DNA from 3 places in the Sporosarcina sp. AD_1 genome. Region 1 is predicted to be linked to each of the others. Evidence: riboswitches for the same ligand, from Rfam matches in the RefSeq annotation. Region 1 holds a riboswitch; each other region holds the start of a gene.

The links. A riboswitch is a leader RNA that binds a small molecule or an ion and turns the genes downstream of it on or off. The one in region 1 is predicted to bind thiamine pyrophosphate.
Region 2: linked by a shared signal. The riboswitch ahead of thiT (energy-coupled thiamine transporter ThiT) and the one ahead of tenA (thiaminase II) in region 1 are both predicted to bind thiamine pyrophosphate.
Region 3: linked by a shared signal. The riboswitch ahead of ACSW3C_RS17575 (YkoF family thiamine/hydroxymethylpyrimidine-binding protein) and the one ahead of tenA (thiaminase II) in region 1 are both predicted to bind thiamine pyrophosphate.

Annotation. Positions count from the first base shown of each region.
Region 1 covers NZ_JBPVIR010000005.1:313,019-317,923, forward strand. Annotated here, with positions in the region: gene ACSW3C_RS12095 (MFS transporter) at 1-1,273, opposite strand, end outside; gene ACSW3C_RS12100 (helix-turn-helix domain-containing protein) at 1,405-1,953, shown strand; TPP riboswitch at 2,020-2,127, shown strand; gene tenA (thiaminase II) at 2,231-2,917, shown strand; gene thiM (hydroxyethylthiazole kinase) at 2,845-3,720, shown strand; gene thiD (bifunctional hydroxymethylpyrimidine kinase/phosphomethylpyrimidine kinase) at 3,717-4,556, shown strand; gene thiE (thiamine phosphate synthase) at 4,576-4,905, shown strand, end outside.
Region 2 covers NZ_JBPVIR010000014.1:8,959-13,863, reverse strand. Annotated here, with positions in the region: gene ACSW3C_RS19140 (M3 family oligoendopeptidase) at 1-265, opposite strand, end outside; gene ACSW3C_RS19135 (tryptophan-rich sensory protein) at 427-1,140, shown strand; gene thiT (energy-coupled thiamine transporter ThiT) at 1,179-1,736, opposite strand; TPP riboswitch at 1,820-1,920, opposite strand; gene ACSW3C_RS19125 (magnetosome magnetite crystal formation protein family) at 2,023-2,364, shown strand; gene map (type I methionyl aminopeptidase) at 2,473-3,219, shown strand; gene ACSW3C_RS19115 (DEAD/DEAH box helicase) at 4,061-4,905, opposite strand, start outside.
Region 3 covers NZ_JBPVIR010000010.1:48,951-53,855, forward strand. Annotated here, with positions in the region: gene ACSW3C_RS17560 (energy-coupling factor transporter transmembrane component T family protein) at 1-607, opposite strand, end outside; gene ACSW3C_RS17565 (ABC transporter ATP-binding protein) at 588-1,958, opposite strand; gene ACSW3C_RS17570 (ECF transporter S component) at 1,951-2,532, opposite strand; gene ACSW3C_RS17575 (YkoF family thiamine/hydroxymethylpyrimidine-binding protein) at 2,534-3,118, opposite strand; TPP riboswitch at 3,200-3,304, opposite strand; gene ACSW3C_RS17580 (hypothetical protein) at 3,477-3,617, shown strand; gene ACSW3C_RS17585 (hypothetical protein) at 3,802-4,092, shown strand; gene ACSW3C_RS17590 (DUF2935 domain-containing protein) at 4,228-4,659, opposite strand.

The sequences.
Region 1 (4,905 bases):
CGTCTAAGTGCTGGTCTCTCCGGTCACGAACCGCCCAAATGGCAAGCAGTGATAGGCCGGCCGTAAAAATGATATATAAAGCAACCGGGACATACGAATTATTGAACTTCAGTAGCAATGCTGTAGCAATCAAAGGCGCTGTCCCCCCTGCTAATGCTGCTCCAATTTGATACCCAAGTGAAATGCCCGTATATCTGACTTCAGCTGAAAAGATTTCCGAAAACATCGTTCCGAGTACAGCCGTAATCGGCGACCAGATGATGCCAAGTCCAACGATTGTCGCAATGAACATCATCAGGTTCGAACCTTGATGCAGCATCCAGAAATACGGAAACGCATAGAGTCCCATCGCAATCGTTCCGTACACATATAGCGGTTTTCTGCCAACCTTATCAGATAGGCGTCCCATAATTGGAATCAAGATCGTTGTAATAATCGTTGCGACCATGACAGCCATAAGCACTTCATTGTTCGAATGCCCTACATGCTGCGTTGCGTAAGAAACGACGAATGTCCCGAAAATATAAAACGGCGCCGTCTCGACAACTTTTGCTCCGATGGCTATTAGAACTTCACGCCAATGGTATTTAAATGTATCGACAACCGGCACCTTTGGAATGGATCCCTTTGCTTTCACTTCCCGGAATGAAGGCGTTTCCTCAATGCCTTTGCGGATCCAAAGACCAAACAAGACGAGCAAGGAACTTAATAGGAACGGCACACGCCATCCCCAGCTCATGAAGGCTTCTTCCGGAAGCAAAGTCATTATAGACAAAGCGAACGTTCCAAGTACCATTCCAATTGTGACGCCCATTTGCGGAACGGAACCAAAGAAACCGCGCTTCTCCTTCGGTGCATATTCAACAGCGAGCAACATGGCGCCTCCCCACTCGCCCCCGATGCCCAGCCCTTGAATAAGCCGCAAGGTGATCAATAGAATCGGTGCCCAAATGCCGATCGCGTAATAGGTAGGCAGCAGCCCCATTCCAAATGTCGCAATCCCCATGAGGCTTAAAGTCAAAACAAGCGTTTTCTTGCGTCCGATTTTATCCCCGATATGACTAAAAATGACTCCCCCAAGCGGACGAATGAAAAACGACAATGCAAATGAGGCATACGCTAGTATTAAACCGATCGACGGATCTTCCGAAACGAAAAACATCGTATTAAAGACAAGAGCCGCCACGGTACCGTAAAGGAAATAATCGAACCATTCGATGGAGCTTCCAACTAAACTTGCAATTAATACCCTTCTCATATCCCTTTTCTCCATACACTTACCCCCTAAGTTACTGTAAATTGAAGTGTCACTTCAATTTTGTTATAATGTTAATCAACAAATAGTAGTCTGTCAATATCGAATTTTTATTTGAAATTAATTTCTGAAAAAAGGATGCGACTTGGATGTCAAAGGAACTGGGTCTAAAGATCAGATCCATCAGGAAACAAAGAGAGCTGACGCTGAAGGAAATCGCGGATGCAACCGGCTTCTCGATCAGTTTCCTATCCCAGCTGGAACGGGGTAAATCGTCAGCTACACTTGAATCGTTAAAGAAAATTGCGATGGTCCTCCATGTCAGTCCCGGCCATTTTTTTGACGAGGAGGCGCCTGAACAGCCCGGCGGATCCTTGATGATTGACCGGATTGCCACGTCTGGCATCCATTATCAAAACTTGGCGCCTGGATTGGATTCGCTGGATTTCATGCCGATGCGTGTGACGCTCGAACCTGGCGAAGATGGCGGGCAGCCGATTATCCACTCTGGACAGGAATTTGTATATGTACTGGATGGCATTCTCTCAGTCGAAGTTGCGGGAAACCAGCATGAGCTGACTAAAGGAGAGTCGTTATTTTACAGTGCTCAGGAATCGCATTACTGGTATAACCGGAGCGATGCGGACGTTGTATTTCTCTGTGTTAGTTCGGATACGGGAAAACCGAGCGCTACATAACTGGTTCCTCTTCCCTGCTTGATAAACTTGGAAACTGTGTTATAGTGATGGTGAAAACTAAAAAGGATAGACCACTAGGGGAGTCTTTGTGAAAGACTGAGACGTGTATGAATACATGGACCCTTTGAACCTGATCTGGATCATACCAGCGGAGGGAAGTGGATTCGCACGTCTTCCTAGGGGATATTCCGCCTGATTTGCGAGCCGCTTTCTTCAACGTTGTGTTGAATGAAGGCGGCTTTTTTGGTTTTCCAACAAGACAAAGGAGTGGTTGGAGATGACATTTTGTGAAGAGGTACGGAAAGAATGTGACGCCATTTGGGAAGCGAGCTTTGAACACCCTTTCGTTCGAAGTCTTGCTGAAGGAACATTGCCGGAAGACGTGTTTCGCTATTACGTATTGCAGGATTCCTATTACTTAACGCATTTCGCGAAAGTGCATGCGCTGGCGGCCGTACAGGCTCAAGACCTTCCGACTGTTAAACGTTTCGCACAGCATGCGGAGGAGACTTGCGGAGCGGAAATCTCATTGCATGAAGGATTTTTCGACCTGCTCGGTGTGACAGAACGAGATTTGGCGGAATTCAAGCCGGCTCCTGCGGCGTATGCGTATACTTCGCATTTATACAGAGCTGCAATGGAAGGGGATCTCGCTGCGACACTTTCTGCTTTGCTTCCTTGTTACTGGCTTTATTATGAAATTGGAGAGCGTTTGAAAGACGCCAAGCCCAATCATCCAATCTATGACAAATGGATTGCTACCTATAGCTCGGAATGGTTTGAAGCGGCCACAACTGAACAAATCACGCGCTTGAATCAACTGACGGAGTCGCTGTCTCCGGCAAGGCGTGAAGAAGTGAAAGCCCATTTTATTAAAAGCAGCCATTATGAATGGCAATTTTGGGAGATGGCTTGGACAAAAGAACAGTGGGCTACTGCAGAAGAAGATGTGATTCTCAGATGAGCCGTGAAGTGAATTTCGTTTATAAACTGCGCGCGGACAATCCACTCATCCATTGTATGACGAACATCGTAGTCGCTAATTTCCAAGCAAATGGTTTGCTTGCACTCGGCGCTTCGCCCATCATGGCGGATGCTTTCGAGGAAGCGGCTGATATTGCCGCCCTCTCCTCTTGTACTTTATTGAACATTGGAACGCTCGATGCGAGTAAGTTGGAGGCCATGATCGAGGCAGGCAAAAGCGCGAATAAACATGGAAAACCAGTCATTGTCGATCCCGTCGGTGCCGGTGCTACGCCGTTTCGCAAACGAGCAGTTGAGAGATTGTTGCAGACTCTTGATGTTATGTTGATTCGAGGAAACGCCGGCGAGATTGCCGCTCTGGCAAATGTCGAATGGACTGCAAAAGGAGTGGATGCCGGATCAGGTTCAGCTGACATTGCCGCCGTTGCACAGAAATTGGCTCAACAGCATCGCTGCCTTGTGGCAGTAACTGGTGAGGTGGATGTTGTGACCGATGGCGAAACAATTATGCGAATTACCGGCGGCCATCCACTTATGACACGAATTACAGGGGCGGGCTGTCTGCTAAGCGCGGTATGTGCTGCATTTTTGGCATCAGCACCTGCCGATGCGAAGAATGCCGTAGCTTCAGCTCTCGCCTTTTATAAAAAGGCAGGCGAATGGGCCGCAGCCAGGGCGGAAGGTCCAGGGGATTTTTCGATCCATTTGTTGAACGCTCTCCATTCATTGGACGGATCTTTGATTGATTCCTCACAAATCCAGCTGGAGGGGGTACGAAGATGATACCTGTTTCATTGACAATTGCCGGTTCCGATAGTGGCGGCGGTGCTGGGATTCAAGCAGATGTAAAGACATTCCAAGAGCTCGGTACATTCGGAACGTCCGTATTGACCGCAGTTACTGCCCAAAATACACTTGGTGTCCATGCAGTTCAGCCAATAGAATGCGACATTGTGACCGCTCAACTTGATGCTGTCCTTTCTGATTTTACGGTAGGTGCCGCAAAAACAGGGATGTTGTTCTCTGCCGAAATAATTAAGGCAGTTGCCGAGACGTTGTGCAGCTATCCTGCCTTTCCACTTGTGATCGACCCTGTGATGATTGCGAAAGGAGGCGCCTCCCTGCTGCAACAATCAGCTATCGACGCACTTAAGGAGTATTTACTTCCAAATGCCGCCGTGCTGACGCCAAATATCCCGGAAGCGGAGACATTGACCGGTATGCCGATTCATACTCTTTCCGATATGGAACGGGCGGCGCATAAACTGCTTGAGATAGGAACGCAAGCGATTGTAGTAAAGGGCGGCCATCGAAAGGATACGGAATTTGCGGAGGATCTTTTTATTAGCAACACGGGTGAACGCTTGTTGCTGCGAACGAAACGAGTTGAAACGAAGGACACTCATGGAACAGGATGCACCTTCGCAGCTGCCATCACAGCAGAATTAGCAAAAGGAAAGCCAGTAAGCGAAGCGGTGACTGTCGCGAAATATTTCATCCAAGCAGCAATTGAAGACGGGCTATCCATCGGAAACGGGCATGGCCCGACGAACCATGCAGCATTCCGTTTGCGTGGAGATGTCGAGTCGAGAGGAGTGGAATTGATTGAAAAACAATGACTATCTACTATATTTCATTATGGGATCCACCAATGCCCGGCAGCCTCTTGACGTGCTAGAAAAAGCGCTGGAAGGGGGTATCACCTGCTTTCAGTTCCGAGAAAAAGGACCGGGAGCTCTGCAAGGGCAGGAAAAGTTAGCTTTTGCCCAGAGCTGCCAGCGGTTATGCAAACAATATGGCGTGCCGTTCTTCGTTAATGACGATGTGGAGTTGGCGATTGCGCTTGAAGCGGATGGAATCCATGTCGGCCAAGAGGATGAGGAAGCTGGCTCTGTCCGCCGGAGAATCGGTGACCAGATGAAGCTTGGCGTTTCCGTCCATACCGTGGAAGAAGCATTGGCAGCTCAC
Region 2 (4,905 bases), on a different contig from region 1:
CTGTCGTGTCAGCTGCGAGGAAACATCCGATAACAGCTCCCGCTTGTCTCAAATGCAATGTGGTGTCTTTTACCTCTTCAAGCAGTTGCAGAACCCGACCGGCATCTTCTTTTGAAGTCGGTGTCTGGAAAGCCTCAATGCTTTTTTCCAGTACACTTATTTTATTCGATGCTTCGTCCAAATGCGAGCGAAGTTCTTCCGATTCACTGCCCCCCTTGAAAAACACATCTAAATCCCATACTTGAGAATATGCTAATTTAGTCAACGTCATTTCCCCCAAATCATTTAGTTATTTTTTCAACAATTCCGGTTTTATTATACCATGAATATTCGGGAATCGAAATAAACGATTTGTTAAGGAATTTTCATACTTTCACGAGCACTTCTGCTCATTCCTCTGTATACTTAGGGATAGGAGGATTACGTATGGCAAAATCACTTATTATGGCGCTTTCCCTGCTTGCACTCATCCTATTGACTATTATCGGGAACTTCGTCTCCATCAATGGCAGTACAACAACTGAAATTACCAATCGGATCCCCGTTCTTTTTATTCCGGCTAACTATGTCTTCATCATATGGGGCGTCATTTACGGGCTGCTCTTTTACTGGATCTTCAAAGGGACTTCCGATAAACGTCTGAGAGTAAGAAGAACTGTACTTTTCACTTCCGCATGCGCTTCTCAAATCGCTTGGATCTTGTTATGGCATTTCGAACTGTTTAGCTGGGCGCTTCTTGCCAAAAGCATGTTGGTGGCCCTGTTATTGCTCCTCTACTTCACGTACCCGAAACGAGAGAACACAATAACCGGCCGCGTACCGATTGCCGCGTTCCTTGCCTGGGCTTCATTCGGATGGATTACCAATCTTAGCTATTTGCTAATGCTTCATGAATGGAGCGGCTGGGGTTTAAGCGACCCCCTCTGGACGGTTATTTACATGACGGTGGCAACAGCTGGCGCGTTACATTTTATGTACCACCACAGAGATTATGTATGTAATCTGATCTTCATTTGGAGTTTCATCGGAATTGCTGTAAAAAATGGGACGGAGGAATTGTTCGTTTCAGCAGCCGCCATTTTCTTGACGGCCGTGCTGGCAGCAAGCTTCCTGTTTGTCAGAGAGATGAAAAGGGAATAAAAATGCCACTCTTCCTTTGTAGAAGAGCGGCATTTTTTCTATGTGCGTTGTATGAGGCGCGGTGCAGTTGTGAACAATAATACAGCAGCCGTGGCACAGATGATAATGGATGGGATCATGTACCAACCATTATATACAAGTGAATATATCCAGACAGGCTGATCACCGGCGTATTCGGAAAAGAATACGACTCCACCGATCACATGTGCCATATATCGAAGAAGACCTCCCAGGACGGTTCCTACAATGATTGCAGCAGCCATGGAGCCTTTATTTCCGGCCTTCCTGCTTTTATTGAGCCACCCAAATGTGACCCCAGCAAGCCCGACGAAAGTATAAGCACCAAAGTAGTCAAGAAAGGCTTGGACTGGGTGGATGACATACCCTCCTATAGCTGCTTGCAGAATGCCAGTCAATAGACCCGTTAACATTCCTCCAGCTATCCCCCAACGATACGCCATGATGATGACCGGCAGCATGGAAAGAGTCACAGAACCTCCTTGGGGCATCTTAAATAATGTAAGATTGTCGAGCACAAAAGAAAGTGCTCCAAGTATTGCAACTTCCAACAATAATTGTAGACGTTTACGATCCAATCTACTTCTCCTCCTCCTAGTTTTGGAGGGATACGGGAAGACAAAAAAAAGACATCCCGGATAGAACCGAGACATCAAATCATGTCAGTTTCCATCCACATCCCTACGCAAGTATGAACTTACAGGTTCGAAGGGTCAGGACAAAATGTCCACTCTCAGCCAAACGGCCCCCCTTGTGGTCTTGTAATTCAATTGTCGATATCATTGTATATGATAAATGACTTATAAACAAGATGATTAGAAGAAGCGTTTATTATCTAAGTCTTCTGTTAACGGAGGTATTTCAATGGACAATAATAAAATTCTTTCCGCTCTATGCTATTTCAGTATTTTTTTCGCACCACTTCTACTGCCTGTCATCGTCTACTTTATTACAAACGAACGTGAAGTGAAAACACACGCCAAACGTTCATTGATTTCCCATTTGGCACCTGTTGTCGTCCTGATCGCAGGGTTCGTCATTCTGTCTCTTTCTCTCGTCTCCTTTGAGAATCGAATGACCAGCTTAATGACCGGCCAATTCGATTTCTGGAGCCTGGTTCCTTTCCTCTTCATGGCTGTTTACGGCGTCCTGTCACTCGTTATCATCGTTTGGAATGTATACCAAGGGGTAAAGGTGCTGAGATAAGACAGCCCCCTTTGCATACAATAAAAAAAGCATCATCGCTTTGCGAACTCCAATCGTATGATATAGTAGTGGATGGAAAAGTAAGGCGGAAGAAAGGACTTGGAAACGATGATAGTTAAAACAAATGAAGAAATAGAAGCGTTGAAAAAAATAGGGCGCATTGTCGCTGAAATACGGGAAGCCATGAAAGAAGCAGCTGTCCCTGGCATTACTACAAAAGAACTGGACGAACTTGGCGGACGCCTGTTCCAAGAAAAAGGGGCCGTCTCAGCTCCAATCGACCAATACGATTTCCCTGGGTACACATGCATCAGCGTCAACCATGAAGTGGCGCACGGCATTCCAGGCTCCAAAGTGATCCAAGACGGCGACCTCGTCAACATCGACGTATCCGGCTCATACGGCGGCTACTTTGCTGACACCGGCATTTCCTTCGTAGTCGGCACCCCGGATGAAAGAAAACAAAAACTATGCGACGTCGCCAAAACTTCATTCGATCGCGCCATGACAAAAGTCAAAGCCGGCTCCCGTCTAAATCAAATCGGAAAAGCTGTCGAGCGTGAAGCAAAAGAACACGGCCTCACCGTCATTAAAAACTTGACTGGCCACGGAATCGGCACATCCTTGCACGAAGAGCCCCAGCATATTCTGAACTACTATGATGCATGGGACAAAACCTTGATGAAAGAAGGAATGGTCCTCGCCGTAGAACCTTTCATCTCGGAAAAAGCAGAGCATATCGTCGAATTAAGCGACGGCTGGACATTCGCCACACCAGACAAATCACTCGTCGCCCAAATCGAACATACCATCATCGTCACAAAAGATGAACCGATTATTCTAACTCAATTGTAATTGGAAAAGACCGACTTCGTTCGGTCTTTTTTATTTTGTGCATGGAGTTCGATTGTATTCTCGGTTAGTCGTGCGGTTAGGGGAAGCATACGAGCGGTTGGCGAGGATATACGAGAGGTTCGGGTCCACTTACGAGCGGTCTTTTGAATAATCGAGCGGTATGGGAAATATACGAGTGGTTGTACGGCTGAATCGAGAGGTACGGAGAATATACGAGCGGTTAACTCACTTTATCGAGCCGTTCGGAAATTGCCGAGAGGTTAACATAAGCAGGATGGAGGATCGAGTTATGATCGGTATATCCGGTTACTCGTGAGGTGCAGGAAAACATACGAGAGGTTCGGGTCCACTTACGAGCGGTCTTTTGAATAATCGAGCGGTATGGGAAATATACGAGAGGTTGCACGACTGAATCGAGAGGTACGGAGAATATACGAGCGGTTATCTCACTTAATCGAGCGGTTCGGAAATTGCTGAGAGGTTTAACATGAGCAAGATGGAGGATCAAGTAACGATCGGTATCTCCGGTTACTCATGAGGTGCAGGAAAACATACGAGCGGTTGGCGAGGATATACGAGAGGTTCGGGTCCACTTACGAGCGGTCTTTTGAATAATCGAGCGGTATGGGAAATATACGAGTGGTTGTACGACTGAATCGAGAGGTACGGAGAATATACGAGCGGTTAACTCACTTAATCGAGCGGTTCGGAAATATGCAAGCACTGCCCCTGCTTATTCGAGCACTCAACTAAATATACAAGCAATCTGTCAGCTTAAACGAACCCTCCCCCCTTCATTTCAATCAAAAAAGGAGACCATCTCAGGCCTCCTGTTTATTGCTTATTTTCGTTTTTTCTTGCTTTGTGCTTTCCCGGAGTTTGTTTTTTGGCTGGATGGCTGGGCTTTTGTTTTTGCGTTGCCTTCCATCAGCTTGCCTTGATACCAGATTTTCTGGACGGGCTTGAATTCCTTGGTGAGTTTTCGGTAGTCCTTCTCTTCTGGATAGGATAGCAACGTCAGGACTTCGCCGTCTTGTCCGGCTCGGCCTGTGCGGCCCGATCGGTGTAAGTATTGTTCAATCGTATGCGGCACGTCGACGTGGATCACATGTGTTAATCCGTCGATGTCCAACCCTCTGGCCGCCAGGTCCGTGGCGATGAGGATGTGGATGTCTCCTTTTCGGAAGGCCTCCAATGTTTCTTGCCGTTCGAATTTGCGCATATCCGAGTACAATACGGCAATCGGGGCTTCATTGTATTGCAGTTTGATTTCTTTCATGCGGAGCTGGTCGACATTGTTCATGAAGGCCAGGGCATGGATTCCTTCCACATGGGAAAGGCCGCGCAACAAATCCGTTTTGTCACGGGCGTCTGTTTTGATGAAGGAGTGGACGACGTTTCCTGTGAGTGGCATATCCTTAATCGACACTTGCAAACGAATCGGATCGTCCATCAATTTTTTGGCGACTATTTCGATTTCGTCCGTAATGGTCGCAGAGACGACAATGACTTGGCGTTTCGGGCTGGATGCTTCGATCAAGTTTTTCACGATCACGCGATAATCTCTGGAGAGCAATTGGTCCCCTTCATCCAAGACAATGTATTCAATGTCGCTCATCTTCAGTCGTTTCGCTTTAACTAGTTCGACGAGACGGCCAGGTGTTCCGACTACAATCGTTGGCTTCT
Region 3 (4,905 bases), on a different contig from region 1:
CCGAACGCTCCGCTTTCCGGACGGCGCCCGCCAGCATTGGCAACAGGATGCGTCTCAAATTCCAAAGGCGGACTATAGCATTCTTATCTCGGACAGCTCCACGCAACCGATGAGCCTGTTGAATATAGACGAATTCGTCTTTCATAACAGGTAGGAATTGATAGCCGACTAATATACTATAAGCGATTTTAGGAGACAGCTTTAATTGCTGCATGAGACTTAAAATGAACTTTGTTGGATCCGTTGTGAATGCAAAAAGCAGGGATAAACCGGCAAATGCCAACACCCGGAAGCTAAGCGATAACGCATGGTCCAGCTGTGTTCTCGTGATGTCGTACTGAAACACCGACCAGACGACATCGCCAGTCCGGTCCTCTGCAAAAACAATCGTTGTCCAAAAGTATCCAAATGACATGATTAAAAAGGGAATCATGAACAACAGCCATTTCTTCCAATCGATCGAACTGAAGCAAAGCTGCAACAGGATGACCCCGCCCCAGCAAATCAACGGAGTCCACGGATTAAAGAAAAACGCCAATGTCAGCATGCAAACAGTGATGACAAGGAATTTCACAGAAGGATTCATCTTATGCAAAGCTTGCTTCATATTCTGCCACTCCCTTCGGAGCCATCAAACGGTGGTCTTTCAGCAATTCCGGTTTTCTCCAAACATCTTCTGCATGAAACGCACCTGTCAATCTCCCATCTCTCATTAACAGAATACGGTCCGCAATCGCATAAGCAAACTTCATATCATGAGTGACAATGAGAAACGCCGTGCCTTCCTTGGCTCTTTCGTCAATCAAGCGTGACAGCTCCTGCAACGAAACGGCATCTTGGCCGGAGGTAGGTTCGTCCATTAAAATGACATCCCGCCCGTCGCTAAGCATAGCCGCAATGGCAACACGCCGTTTCTGCCCGTGGCTCACAGCGAACGGGTGGGAACCGGCAACCTGCTCCAGTTGCATCGCCTCCATTATTTCACGTGACCTCTCTCCTCCTCCGTAAGCGATCTCCTCTTCCACTGTTGTAGTAATGAAAAGAAACTCCGGAGATTGTGGAACATATCCTAATGCCTTCGGAGCGACCGTCCCTTTCGCTGGAATCAAACCGGCGAGCGCTTTCAGCATCGTTGACTTCCCGCTCCCATTAGCACCTGCCAGTACAGCTATTTCTCCCTTTTGAAGTGTAAAAGAAGCTTGCTGGAGAAAGGTAGACGTGCACAGTTTCTCTACCCGCAAAGCACATTCCTTTCGAATAGAAGGTGTACGCTTTTTTATTTCGCTTAGTTGCTGCTGTCCTTGCAGCACGATTTCCCGATTAAAAAATCGTTCCCATAAATCCAAGCGATGCTCAATTGCCACAACAGTAAATCCGCGTTCCTGCTGCAATCGGTCAAGCAAACAGACAAAGGACTGGGCAGAGATCGGATCCAAATGAGAGAGTGGTTCATCGAGCAACAGGATTTCAGGTTCCATGATCAAAGCACAAGCGAGCGCAATCTGTTGCTTTTCCCCGCCTGATAATTGCTGGATAACCGCATGACGAAAATCAGTCAGCCCGGTTAATCGCAAAACGTCTTCTATTTTCCCATCCATTTCAGATCGCGGCGTCCGCAAGTTTTCGAGAGTGAACGCCAGCTCCTCTTCGACTGTGCGCATGCAAAATTGGGAGTCAGGGTCTTGGAAGACCGTCGCAATTCGGCGATTTACCTCGCCCGGGACATATTCATGGGCGTCCTTTCCGAATATCAAGACACGGCCTTTCAATTTCCCATCGCAGTTTTCCGGATACAGCCGGTTGATTACATAGAGGATCGTTGATTTACCGCAACCGCTCGGTCCCGTGAGGACAACCCGCTCCCCTGCCTGAATGGAAAACGAAAGGTCTTCGACTAACCACGCCGTTTCATCCGGATACCGAAAAGAGACCGATTGAAACGCAATGACATCATGCACGCGCGTCACCCTTCACAGCCCGTGCAATCGGATAGCCCCGAAGCGACCCAGTCGCCAGCAAACCATCCACGACAAACTTCCCGCCGACACCGGCAATGAGCGCCCCACTCGCAATTCGGATACCGAGCATTAAAAGAATATAACCCGGTTGGAATACTGAAAACCCGCCGAGCAGATAGCCATAAGCGAAACTGAAAATGGAGGAACCAACCCCCGCCAACATAAGAACAGGCAGCGTAAAACGTTTATAGCCAGTTGCCGCAAAAGCAGCTTCCGCCCCTAGCCCTTGAATGAGTCCGGATAAAATTAAACGCGGCCCGACTGCATTCCCAAGGAGCACCTCGATTGCAGCTGCAATGGTTTCCGAAATGACAGCGGCTCCAGGTTTCCGGATAATATACATACAAATGATCGACACGATGAACCAAATACCGAAAATCCATTCATACGCAATCGGCCCGATAAAGCCAGACCAAATATTACCGACATGCAAAAACAATAAATAGACGATACCAAACACGACAGAAAACAAAGCCATCAAAACGACTTCTTTCAGCTTCCACTTCGCAAGCATATTAGCGTCCTCCTTCATGGGAAGGACTGTTGATGCTCATGGACACCGTCATGACAAGATGGCGATGCTGGTCAGATCGCGCATTTGTAAAGGCTTCTTCATAGAACGCGAACACCTCATGAATATCGCCATGGATGCCGCTTGCGTAATGCATCGACTCATTAAAGACACCCTGCTCCTTCGCACGGTCCACTTCGCGATAAATTATATCCATATAAGAAGGATTATTCATCGGATACAAAGCAAACTGGGAGGACACATACTGTTTCGTGTCATCCGTATTCAATAATTCATCGTCAACCTCTAAATAGGCATCTCCCGCACTATCGCCCGGACAGCCTGCAGAAAACGTGCCGGATAGGGCAACGTGCTTTCCACTCTTTGCCGCGAGCAGTGTCAGTGCCTTCGCCACATTGAAAACATGCGCCTGCTTCCCGCGGATCACCGTGGACACATCATCCGTATGCATCCAAACAGCCGACGTATCCGTCTCCTCCAGCGCCCCCTTAATAATCGAAACAAAATCATCTGCCATCGGATACAGCGAAAACCGGAATCCGACAATTGGACTCGTACCACATAGCATGGTCAAAACCCCCTCTGAATTTTTCATAAAAAAAGAGACTACATCCGAGGAGATGTAGCCACTTGTCCATTTGCAAACAAAGGGAAAGTCACTACACTTCCCCACGCAGGCATTATCCTGATCGGGTCATAAGGGATCGGAGCCACGCTCACATCTCAGCCAAAAACGGCACCCCTAGTGCAGAAACGGTATGTAGTTCAATTTTATGATTGCCATCAGTATAGTACATGGGGGAGTGATTGTAAACAGGGCGGATTGTTGAGGTGCTCGTTGTTGAATTAATGGAGAGCGCCTGGAAAATGACAATTTGGGTCGGCTAGTTGTTGATATTTAGAGAGGTGAGACTGGACGCCGGCAGTTGGGCTTGATAGATAGGAAGGGTCTTAGGATTTGTTTTAGTTTACTGGCGTTCATTTTGATTTTCTGGCGTTCAGCCGGGTTATCTGGCGTTCATTTTGATTTTCTGGCGTTCAGCCGGATTATCTGGCGTTCATTTTGATTTTCTGGCGTTCAGACGGAGTTATTGGCGTTCATTTTGATTTATTGGCGTTCAGCTGGAGTTATTGGCGTTCATTTTGATTTTCTGGCGTTCAGCTGGAGTTATTGGCGTTCATTTTGATTTATTGGCGTTCATCTGGAGTTATTGGCGTTCATTTTGATTTATTGGCGTTCAGCCGGAGTTATTGGCGTTCATTTTGATTTTCTGGCGTTCAGACGGAGATATTGGCGTTCATTTTGATTTATTGGCGTTCAGACGGAGTTATTGGCGTTCAGCTGGAATTATTGGCGTTCGTTTTGATTTATTAGCGTTAAGCCGGATTATCTGGCGTCAGCCCGGTACCCCGCCCAATAAAATTAAAAAACACCAGCCATCCTCCCGGCCGGTGCTTCTTAACTTGCATTCTTTTGTAAATCCTCATATATCGCACGCGCTTTTTCTTCTGCATGCTCTTTATCTTTGGCATATACTGTAATTAGTTTGTTTTCAAAGATAAAATTCCATTGTTTTGACATATCTATCACCTGCCTTCATGTAAACCACCTATTATCTATTCCACGTTTGCAGGTGCGTTAAACATTATTCTCTTAATACTATTCTAGAACACTTTTTAAGCCGACGGATTTCCATATAAAATAATCCTGGCGATTCCGACAAAATATTCGGATTCTCGAATAATGTGATTGAGGAGTGTCTTTGCGAACGGGTTATCCTTCGCTGCGGCGCTGTTTACTTCAATTTCTCGGCATAGGTCAATAAACTTTAAGCTCTCGTCCAGGCAGTATTTTATCAGTTCTGTTACTTGCTCTTGGAGTTCCTCAAATGTATACCCCATCCGATTGACCGTTTCCACGTAACTCACGACTTGCTGATGAGTTTCCGTCAACGCTTGTTCCCACTCTTTTAGGGCTTGCACATATTCCGGCTCCAGTCCATCCAGTGCCTCCCGAATAACTTCGGTGTGCTCCGCCTCCTGGTGTTTCCAGAACTCCGCCTCGTCCAGCAAACGCAAAGGCATTTGATTTCCATAATAATATTGCATGCACGATCCCCTTCCTCCACAGTACATGTTACTGTATGAACTGCAGAGGAATGATATGCCAGGAATCACCCGACATATTTTATATACGATTTGTCTTAGCTAGTTTTACTGTCTGTCTTTACAGAAACCTATTCGTATTCCCTTTAGCCGCCAGAAACTAATTTGTACTCTCCTAATTCATTAATGTAGCTCTTACTCGTGTTTGGATATTTATATAGTAGTAACTACACAGTATGAGAACTATAC